2 regions of the Streptomyces durhamensis genome follow, and region 2 is predicted to be linked to the other one. Evidence: riboswitches for the same ligand, from Rfam matches in the RefSeq annotation. Region 2 holds a riboswitch; the other holds the start of a gene.
What was found. Region 2 has a riboswitch for ZMP and ZTP ahead of IO33_RS0113410 (glycine hydroxymethyltransferase). Riboswitches for the same ligand answer to the same signal wherever they lie in the genome.
Positions count from the first base shown of each region.

Region 1: linked by a shared signal. The riboswitch ahead of IO33_RS0128330 (bifunctional 5,10-methylenetetrahydrofolate dehydrogenase/5,10-methenyltetrahydrofolate cyclohydrolase) and the one ahead of IO33_RS0113410 (glycine hydroxymethyltransferase) in region 2 are both predicted to bind ZMP and ZTP.

Region 1 is NZ_JNXR01000019.1:128,179-131,954, forward strand. Features, by position in the region: gene IO33_RS0128320 (acyltransferase domain-containing protein) at 55-828, shown strand; gene IO33_RS0128325 (nuclear transport factor 2 family protein) at 1,068-1,433, shown strand; ZMP/ZTP riboswitch at 1,784-1,864, shown strand; gene IO33_RS0128330 (bifunctional 5,10-methylenetetrahydrofolate dehydrogenase/5,10-methenyltetrahydrofolate cyclohydrolase) at 1,890-2,738, shown strand; gene IO33_RS0128335 (CU044_5270 family protein) at 2,739-3,761, opposite strand.
Region 2 is NZ_JNXR01000007.1:519,954-523,729, forward strand. Features, by position in the region: gene trpS (tryptophan--tRNA ligase) at 57-1,070, opposite strand; gene IO33_RS0113410 (glycine hydroxymethyltransferase) at 1,170-2,621, opposite strand; ZMP/ZTP riboswitch at 2,655-2,744, opposite strand; gene rocD (ornithine--oxo-acid transaminase) at 2,847-3,776, shown strand, end outside.

The DNA.
Region 1 (3,776 bases), on a different contig from region 2:
GTACGGGAGTTCGCCTGGTGTGTGCGCCGGACCCGGACGTGCCTCAATGGGGGCATGCCTGTCGACGGCCGTACCGGACGTACCGCATTCCTGTTCTCGGCCGGCGCCGCGCCCCGGCTCGGAACGGGTCGTGAACTCCGGGATGCCTTCCCGGTGTTCGCCGAGGCGCTGGACGACATCTGCGCGCGCCTCGATCCGTATCTGGAACTCCCGCTGGAATGCGTGATGTTCGCGGACGAGGGCACGCGCACGGCCGCGTTGCTGGACCGGGAGTCGTTCGCCGGGCCGGCGGTCTTCGCGCTCCAGGTGGCGCAGTACCGGTTGCTGCACAGCTGGGGAATGCGGCCGGACGTGGTGTTCGGGCAGGCGTCCGGGCGGATGGCCGCCGCGTACGCCGCGGGTGTGTTCTCCCTGGCGGAGGCCTGTCACGCGGTCGGCACCCTGGCCCGCCTCCTGGGCGGCCCGCCGGCAGCCGGGCCGCGCTCCGCGCGCCCGGACGGCATCCTCGACGCCTACGGCCGTACCCTCGCCACCCTGCATCCGCGTGCGCCGCGCCTCCCCCTGCTCTCCGACGTCACGGCCCGCCCGGTGGGCGCCGAGACCGCCGAGCCGGAGTTCTGGGTGCGGCGCGCACCGCTGCGCTTCGCCGAGGCCGTGGGCCTGCTGCACCGCGAGGGGGTCCGCACCTGGCTGGAGCTGGGCCCCGGAGACGGGCTCACGCGCCTGCTGCCGGACTGTCTCCCGGGCGGTACGGCCGCGGCCTTCGTGCTCTCGCGCGACTGGGCACTGCTGCGGTCGGGGCCGAACGGCGGGGCGCACGGCACGTGACGGGGCGGGACGGGGCGCCCGCCGCAAGGCCCGTGACGGGCCGGCGGCCGGGCACGGCCGGGCGCCCGCCGCGAGGCCCGTGGCCGGGTGGCGGGACCGGCGGTTGGGCGGCCCGCGTACCGGTGCGGTGGGGCCGGGCGTCTGCGCTTGCCGAGGCCGCCGGGCCGGAGGAGCCTCTAAGAGTGGGGGTCCGCCCGGTCCGCGCCCCGCCGGGCCGCGGGCGCCCGAGGGAGGTCACCATGGGCACCGCAAGGGGTTCCGCCTTCGACACCGAGACGCTGCGCCGGGGCATAGAAGGGAACACCGGGGACTCCCTTCTGTCGCTCTACGCCGACGACGCGGAGATCCGCATCGTCGACCACAACCACCAGCCCAGCCACCCCACCGTCCTGCGCGGCCGGGGTCAGATCGCCGAGTTGCTGGACGACATCTACCGCCGCGACATGACACACAAGCTGGACGCGTGCGTCGTACAAGGCGACCACGCCGCGTTCACCGAGTCCTGCCAGTACGGGGACGGCACCCGTGTCCTCGCCGAGTCGATGGTCACCCTGCGGGACGGCAAGATCACCAGCCAGCTGATCATCCAGGCCTGGGACGAGTAGGCGCACACACCGGCATGGCAGGCGCCGGAAGGAGATTCGCCAGGGTCCAGGTCACCTCCCGGCTGACCTGGACCTTCTCGGCCCGCGCGGCCCTGGGGCGAATGCCCCGGGCCCGCCCCCGGCCGCCGCCGGCCTCCGCGGCGGGTCGGCCGGTGTCCGCCGCTCTGCTTCGGGCGGCCCTGCGGGCCGCGCGCCGTCGCCCGCGGCCTGTGCTGCCGCGCGCGCCGCGAGCGCGGCGCACCCGGTTCCGCTGAGCCGGGCCCGCACCCGGCGGCCGTGCCGTGCGCGTGCGCACGCGCGATCGGCCACGGTCCCCCCGACCGGCCGCCCGTGTGTGCTCGGTTAGGCTGTGCGCGGGCCGTGACTGGCGCTGAGGTGGAGTACCACCGGGGAGCGGTCCGTGGTGGATGCCGCGCGCCTGGGCGAGAGAGTCGATCCAGCTCAGGAGTGTGCAGCATGACCCAGGCCCGTCTCATGGACGGTACCGCGCTCGCCCGCCGTGTCGTCGAGGACACCGCGAAGAAGGCCGCCGACCTCACCGCGCGGACCGGCACCGCGCCCTGTCTCGCCACCGTGCTCGTCGGCGAGGACCCGGCGTCCGTGACCTACGTCCGCATGAAGCAGAGCCGCTGCCGCAAGGCCGGGATCGAGTCCCGGCACGTGTCCCTGCCCGCCGCCACCACCACCGGTGAACTCATCGGCACACTGAGGGAGTTGTCGAGTGACCCGGCCGTCCACGGCATCCTGCTCCAGCACCCGGTCGGCGCGCACATCGACGAGCGGGCCGCGTTCGAGGCGATCGCGCCGCAGAAGGACGTCGACGGCGTCACCTTCGCCTCGTTCGCCACGATGAGCTTCGGTCTGCCGGGCTTCGTCTCCTGCACGCCCGGCGGGATCGTGCGGCTGCTGGACGAGTACGGCATCGACCCCGCCGGGAAGCGGGCCGTGGTCGTGGGCCGCAGCGCGATCCTCGGCAAGCCGGTGGGGATGCTGCTCCTGGCCCGGGACGCGACCGTGACGTACTGCCACTCCCGGACGGCGGACCTGTCGGCAGCGGTCCGCGAGGCGGACATCGTGGTCGCCGCGGTGGGCCGGCCGCGGCTGATCCGCGGGCAGGACCTCAAGCCCGGCGCGGTCGTGATCGACGCCGGCTACAACCCGGGCAACGTCGGCGACGTCGACTTCGACTCCGCCGTGGAGCGGGCCTCGCTGATCACACCGGTGCCGGGCGGTGTGGGCCCCATGACGATCGCCACGCTGCTGGAGCAGACCGTCGAGGCCGCCGCCCGGCAGCTCGGGGTGTGATCAGCGCATCCAGGCGCTGTATCCCATGACGTCCCCGGCCTTCACGCCGTACTCGGGGTCGTGCCTGAGGAAGGTGGCCTCCATCCCGAGGACCCTGCCGGTGCGCGGCTCCAGGACGAGCATGTGCCTGACGGCGCCGGCGTCGTACACGTAGGCCTGACCGGGGCGGCCGAGCCGGTCGGTCACCTGCCCGGCCGGCCGCAGCCCGTGGGCCTGCGCGAACACCCGGACGAGGGCGGCCGACTCGCGGGCACCGAGGGTCCAGTGGTCGAGCAGTTCCCCGACGGCGTCGAAGAGTTCGGCGGTGCTCAGCGCGGCCGGGTCGCGGTGGACACCGGGGCGGGCGACCTCGGTGAGGTAGGCGCGCAGGGCCGCAGCGGTGTGCGGCGGGGGCGCCTCGGGCGGGGCGTCGCTCCAGCTCGGCGGGTAGCTGGTCCGGCTCAGCACATGGCCGTCCGCCACGAGGCGGGGCGCACCGCCCTCGTCGGTGAGGACGGGGCGGCCCGGACTGCGCGGGTCGGTCGCCACGACGAGCTCGGTGTGGCTCGCGTCCGCCCGCCAGCGCACCACACGTTCCTCGGGGAGCGTGACGGGCGGCTTGTCGTCGCTCATGCCGAGCGCCCACACCTGCACGTGCGTCCCTTTGCGCAGGCCCGGCGCGCCGTCCGCCGCGGCCGCGTCGGCCAGGGCCGTCATGTCCCGCAGGGACACGGGCGTGGAGTGGGCGTGGACGGCCAGTGGGCGCGGCGCGGCGACGGCCGCCGGAGTGCTCGCCCCACCGAGCAGAGCGGTGAGGACGGTCACCAGGACGACGGCGGTGGCGGCGATGCTCCAGACCAGCCGGGCGCGGGGGGTACGGCCGTGCGGTCGCGGAAGCAGCCGGACGCGGCGCCGTGGGCCCTCCTCGCGCAGCAGGCGCTGCAGATGCCGCTCGGCGCCGTGGTCGAGGGGGCCGTCGCCGAAGTGGGGGCCGTCGGCCGGTACCGGGTCGGCGCGGCGCAGGAGTTCGAGCTCGTCAGGCATGTCGGTGGTCCTCGC
Region 2 (3,776 bases):
CGCTCTGTCCGGCCGGACGCGTGTGCGGTCGTACGCCTGGATACGCCCGGCGCTCGTCAGTGCTTCGCCGGCAGGAAACCCACCCGGTCGTAGGCCTGCGCGAGCGTCTCCGCGGCGACCGCGCGCGCCTTCTCCGCACCCTTGGCCAGGACCGAGTCGAGCGTCTCGGAGTCGTCCAGGTACTGCTGGGTGCGCTCGCGGAACGGCGTCACGAACTCGACCATGATCTCGGCGAGGTCGGTCTTCAGGGCGCCGTACATCTTGCCCTCGTAGTCCCGCTCCAGCTCGGCGACCGACCTGCCGGTGAGCGTCGAGTAGATGGTGAGCAGGTTGCTGACGCCCGGCTTGTTCTCCACGTCGTAGCGGATCACGGTGTCGGTGTCGGTGACGGCGCTCTTGACCTTCTTGGCCGTGGTCTTCGGCTCGTCGAGCAGGTTGACCAGGCCCTTCGGCGTGGACGCCGACTTGCTCATCTTGATCGCCGGGTCCTGGAGGTCGTAGATCTTCGCCGTCTCCTTCAGGATGTACGGCGACGGGATCACGAAGGTCTCGCCGAAGCGGCCGTTGAAGCGCTCGGCCAGGTCGCGGGTCAGCTCGATGTGCTGGCGCTGGTCCTCGCCGACCGGCACCTCGTTCGCCTGGTACAGCAGGATGTCGGCGACCTGCAGGACCGGGTACGTGAACAGGCCGACGGAGGCGCGGTCGGCGCCCTGCTTGGCGGACTTGTCCTTGAACTGGGTCATGCGGCTCGCCTCGCCGAAGCCGGTGAGGCAGTTCATGATCCAGGCGAGCTGGGCGTGCTCGGGGACGTGGCTCTGGACGAAGAGCGTGCAGCGGTCCGGGTCCAGACCGGCGGCCAGCAGCTGGGCCGCGGCGAGCCGGGTGTTGGCGCGCAGCTCCTTCGGGTCCTGCGGGACCGTGATCGCGTGCAGGTCGACGACCATGTAGAACGCGTCGTGGGACTCCTGCAGGGCCACCCACTGGCGGACGGCACCGAGGTAGTTGCCGAGGTGGAACGAGCCGGCGGTGGGCTGGATACCGGAGAGCACGCGGGGTCGGTCTGAAGCCATACCCCTCATTGTCGCAGAGTGACGGGTGGGTTCGGTGCGTGGGGAACCGCGGACCATGGTGGGCCCGTCGCGCAGTTCCCCACGCCCCTGCCGGGTGCTTCAGCCCAGGTCGACCTGCGGGTAGAGCGGGAAGCCCGCCACCAGGTCGGTGGCCCGCTGGGCGATCTCCGTCGACACCTTCTCGTCCAGGACGTGGGCGGCCTTGCTCGGCGCGCCGGACTTCGTCGTGCCCGGCTCGGTGGTGGTCAGGACGCGGTCGATCAGGCCCGCCACCTCGTCCATCTCGGCCGTGCCCAGGCCACGCGTGGTCAGGGCGGGGGTGCCGACGCGGATGCCGGAGGTGTACCAGGCGCCGTTCGGGTCGGCCGGGATGGCGTTGCGGTTGGTGACGATGCCGGAGTCCAGCAGGGCGGCCTCCGCCTGGCGGCCGGTGAGCCCGTAGGAGGTGGCGACGTCGATCAGGTTGAGGTGGTTGTCCGTGCCGCCGGTCACCAGGGTGGCGCCGCGCCGCATCAGGCCCTCGGCCAGGGCGCGGGAGTTGTCCACGATGCGCTGGGCGTAGTCCTGGAAGGCGGGCTGCCGCGCCTCGGCGAGGGCCACGGCCTTGGCGGCCATGACATGCGGCAGCGGGCCGCCGAGGACCATCGGGCAGCCGCGGTCGACCTGGTCCTTGAGGGCGTCGTCGCACAGGACCATGCCGCCGCGCGGGCCGCGCAGCGACTTGTGGGTGGTGGTGGTGACGATCTGGGCGTGCGGGACCGGGTCGAAGTCGCCGGTGAGGACCTTGCCGGCGACGAGGCCCGCGAAGTGGGCCATGTCGACCATCAGGGTCGCCCCGACCTCGTCGGCGATCTCCCGCATGATGCGGAAGTTCACCAGACGGGGGTAGGCCGAGTAGCCGGCGACGATGATCAGCGGCTTGAACTCGCGGGCCTGGGCGCGCAGGGCCTCGTAGTCGATGAGGCCGGTGGCCGGGTCGGTGCCGTAGGAGCGCTGGTCGAACATCTTGCCGGAGATGTTCGGGCGGAAGCCGTGGGTGAGGTGACCGCCGGCGTCCAGGGACATGCCGAGCATGCGCTGGTTGCCGAAGGCCTGGCGCAGTTCGGCCCAGTCGGCCTCGGTCAGGTCGTTGACCTGGCGGGCGCCGGTCTTCTCCAGGAAGGGGACCTCGACCCGGTCGGCCAGGACGGCCCAGAAGGCGACGAGGTTGGCGTCGATGCCGGAGTGCGGCTGGACATAGGCGTGGCGGGCGCCGAAGAGCTCGCGGGCGTGCTCGGCGGCCAGCGCCTCCACGGTGTCGACGTTGCGGCAGCCGGCGTAGAAGCGGCGGCCGATGGTGCCCTCGGCGTACTTGTCGCTGAACCAGTTGCCCATCGCCAGCAGGGTGGCCGGGGAGGCGTAGTTCTCGGAGGCGATCAGCTTGAGCATCTCGCGCTGGTCGGCGACCTCCTGGCCGATGGCGTCGGCGACACGCGGCTCGACGGCACGGATGACGTCGAGGGCGGCGCGGAAGGCCGTGGACTCGGTGGAGAGGGGCTGCTGCTCTGGCATGAGGACCTCCGGACGGCGTGCGTAACAGCGTTCACGTTCGGCCCAGGCGCACGGCACTCTTTTCCGCTCGGGCCGCTCCCCGATGGTCCGTCCCATCCCAGCGCGCCAGTCACGGCCCGCTGATCAGCCTACCGGGCACGCCGAAGAGCAGAGATCCCGCGTCCACCATGCGAGCGACGATAGGAAAGGGGGCACCCTCAGCACCCGGCACCGTCTGGAGATCCCGTGACCACTACGGAGACACTCATCGCCGCCGCCGACGCGCACAGCGCGCACACCTACCACCCGCTGCCCGTGGTCGTCGCCTCCGCGGACGGCGCCTGGATGACGGATGTGGAGGGGCGGCGCTATCTGGACCTCCTGGCCGGCTACTCGGCGCTCAACTTCGGCCACCGCAACCAGCGGCTGATCGAGGCGGCGAAGGCCCAGCTGGACCGGGTGACCCTGACGTCCCGCGCCTTTCTGCACGACCGGTTCGCGGCGTTCTGCCGGGAGCTGGCCGAGCTGTGCGGGATGGAGATGGTGCTGCCGATGAACACCGGCGTGGAGGCGGTGGAGAGCGCGGTGAAGACGGCCCGCAAGTGGGGGTACCGGGTGAAGGGGGTGCCCGCGGAGATGGCGAAGATCGTGGTCGCGGGCGGCAACTTCCACGGGCGGACCACGACGGTCATCAGCTTCTCGACCGACCCGGAGGCCCGGGCCGACTTCGGGCCGTACACGCCGGGGTTCCAGATCGTGCCGTACGGCGATCTGACGGCGATGCGGGAGGCGCTGACGGAGAACACCGTCGCCGTGCTGCTGGAGCCGATCCAGGGCGAGAACGGGGTGATCGTGCCCCCGGCGGGCTACCTCCCGGCCGTGCGGGAGCTGACCCGGGAGCGGAACGTGCTCTTCGTCGCCGACGAGATCCAGTCGGGGCTGGGCCGGACCGGGCGGACCTTCGCGTGTGAGCACGAGGGGGTGGTGCCGGACATGTACGTACTGGGCAAGGCCCTGGGCGGCGGGATCGTGCCGGTGTCGGCGGTGGTGTCGAGCGCGGAGGTGCTCGGGGTCTTCCGGCCGGGCGAGCACGGGTCGACGTTCGGCGGGAACCCGCTGGCCTGTGCGGTGGCGCTGGAGGTGATCGCGATGCTGCGGACGGGCGAGTTCCAGGCG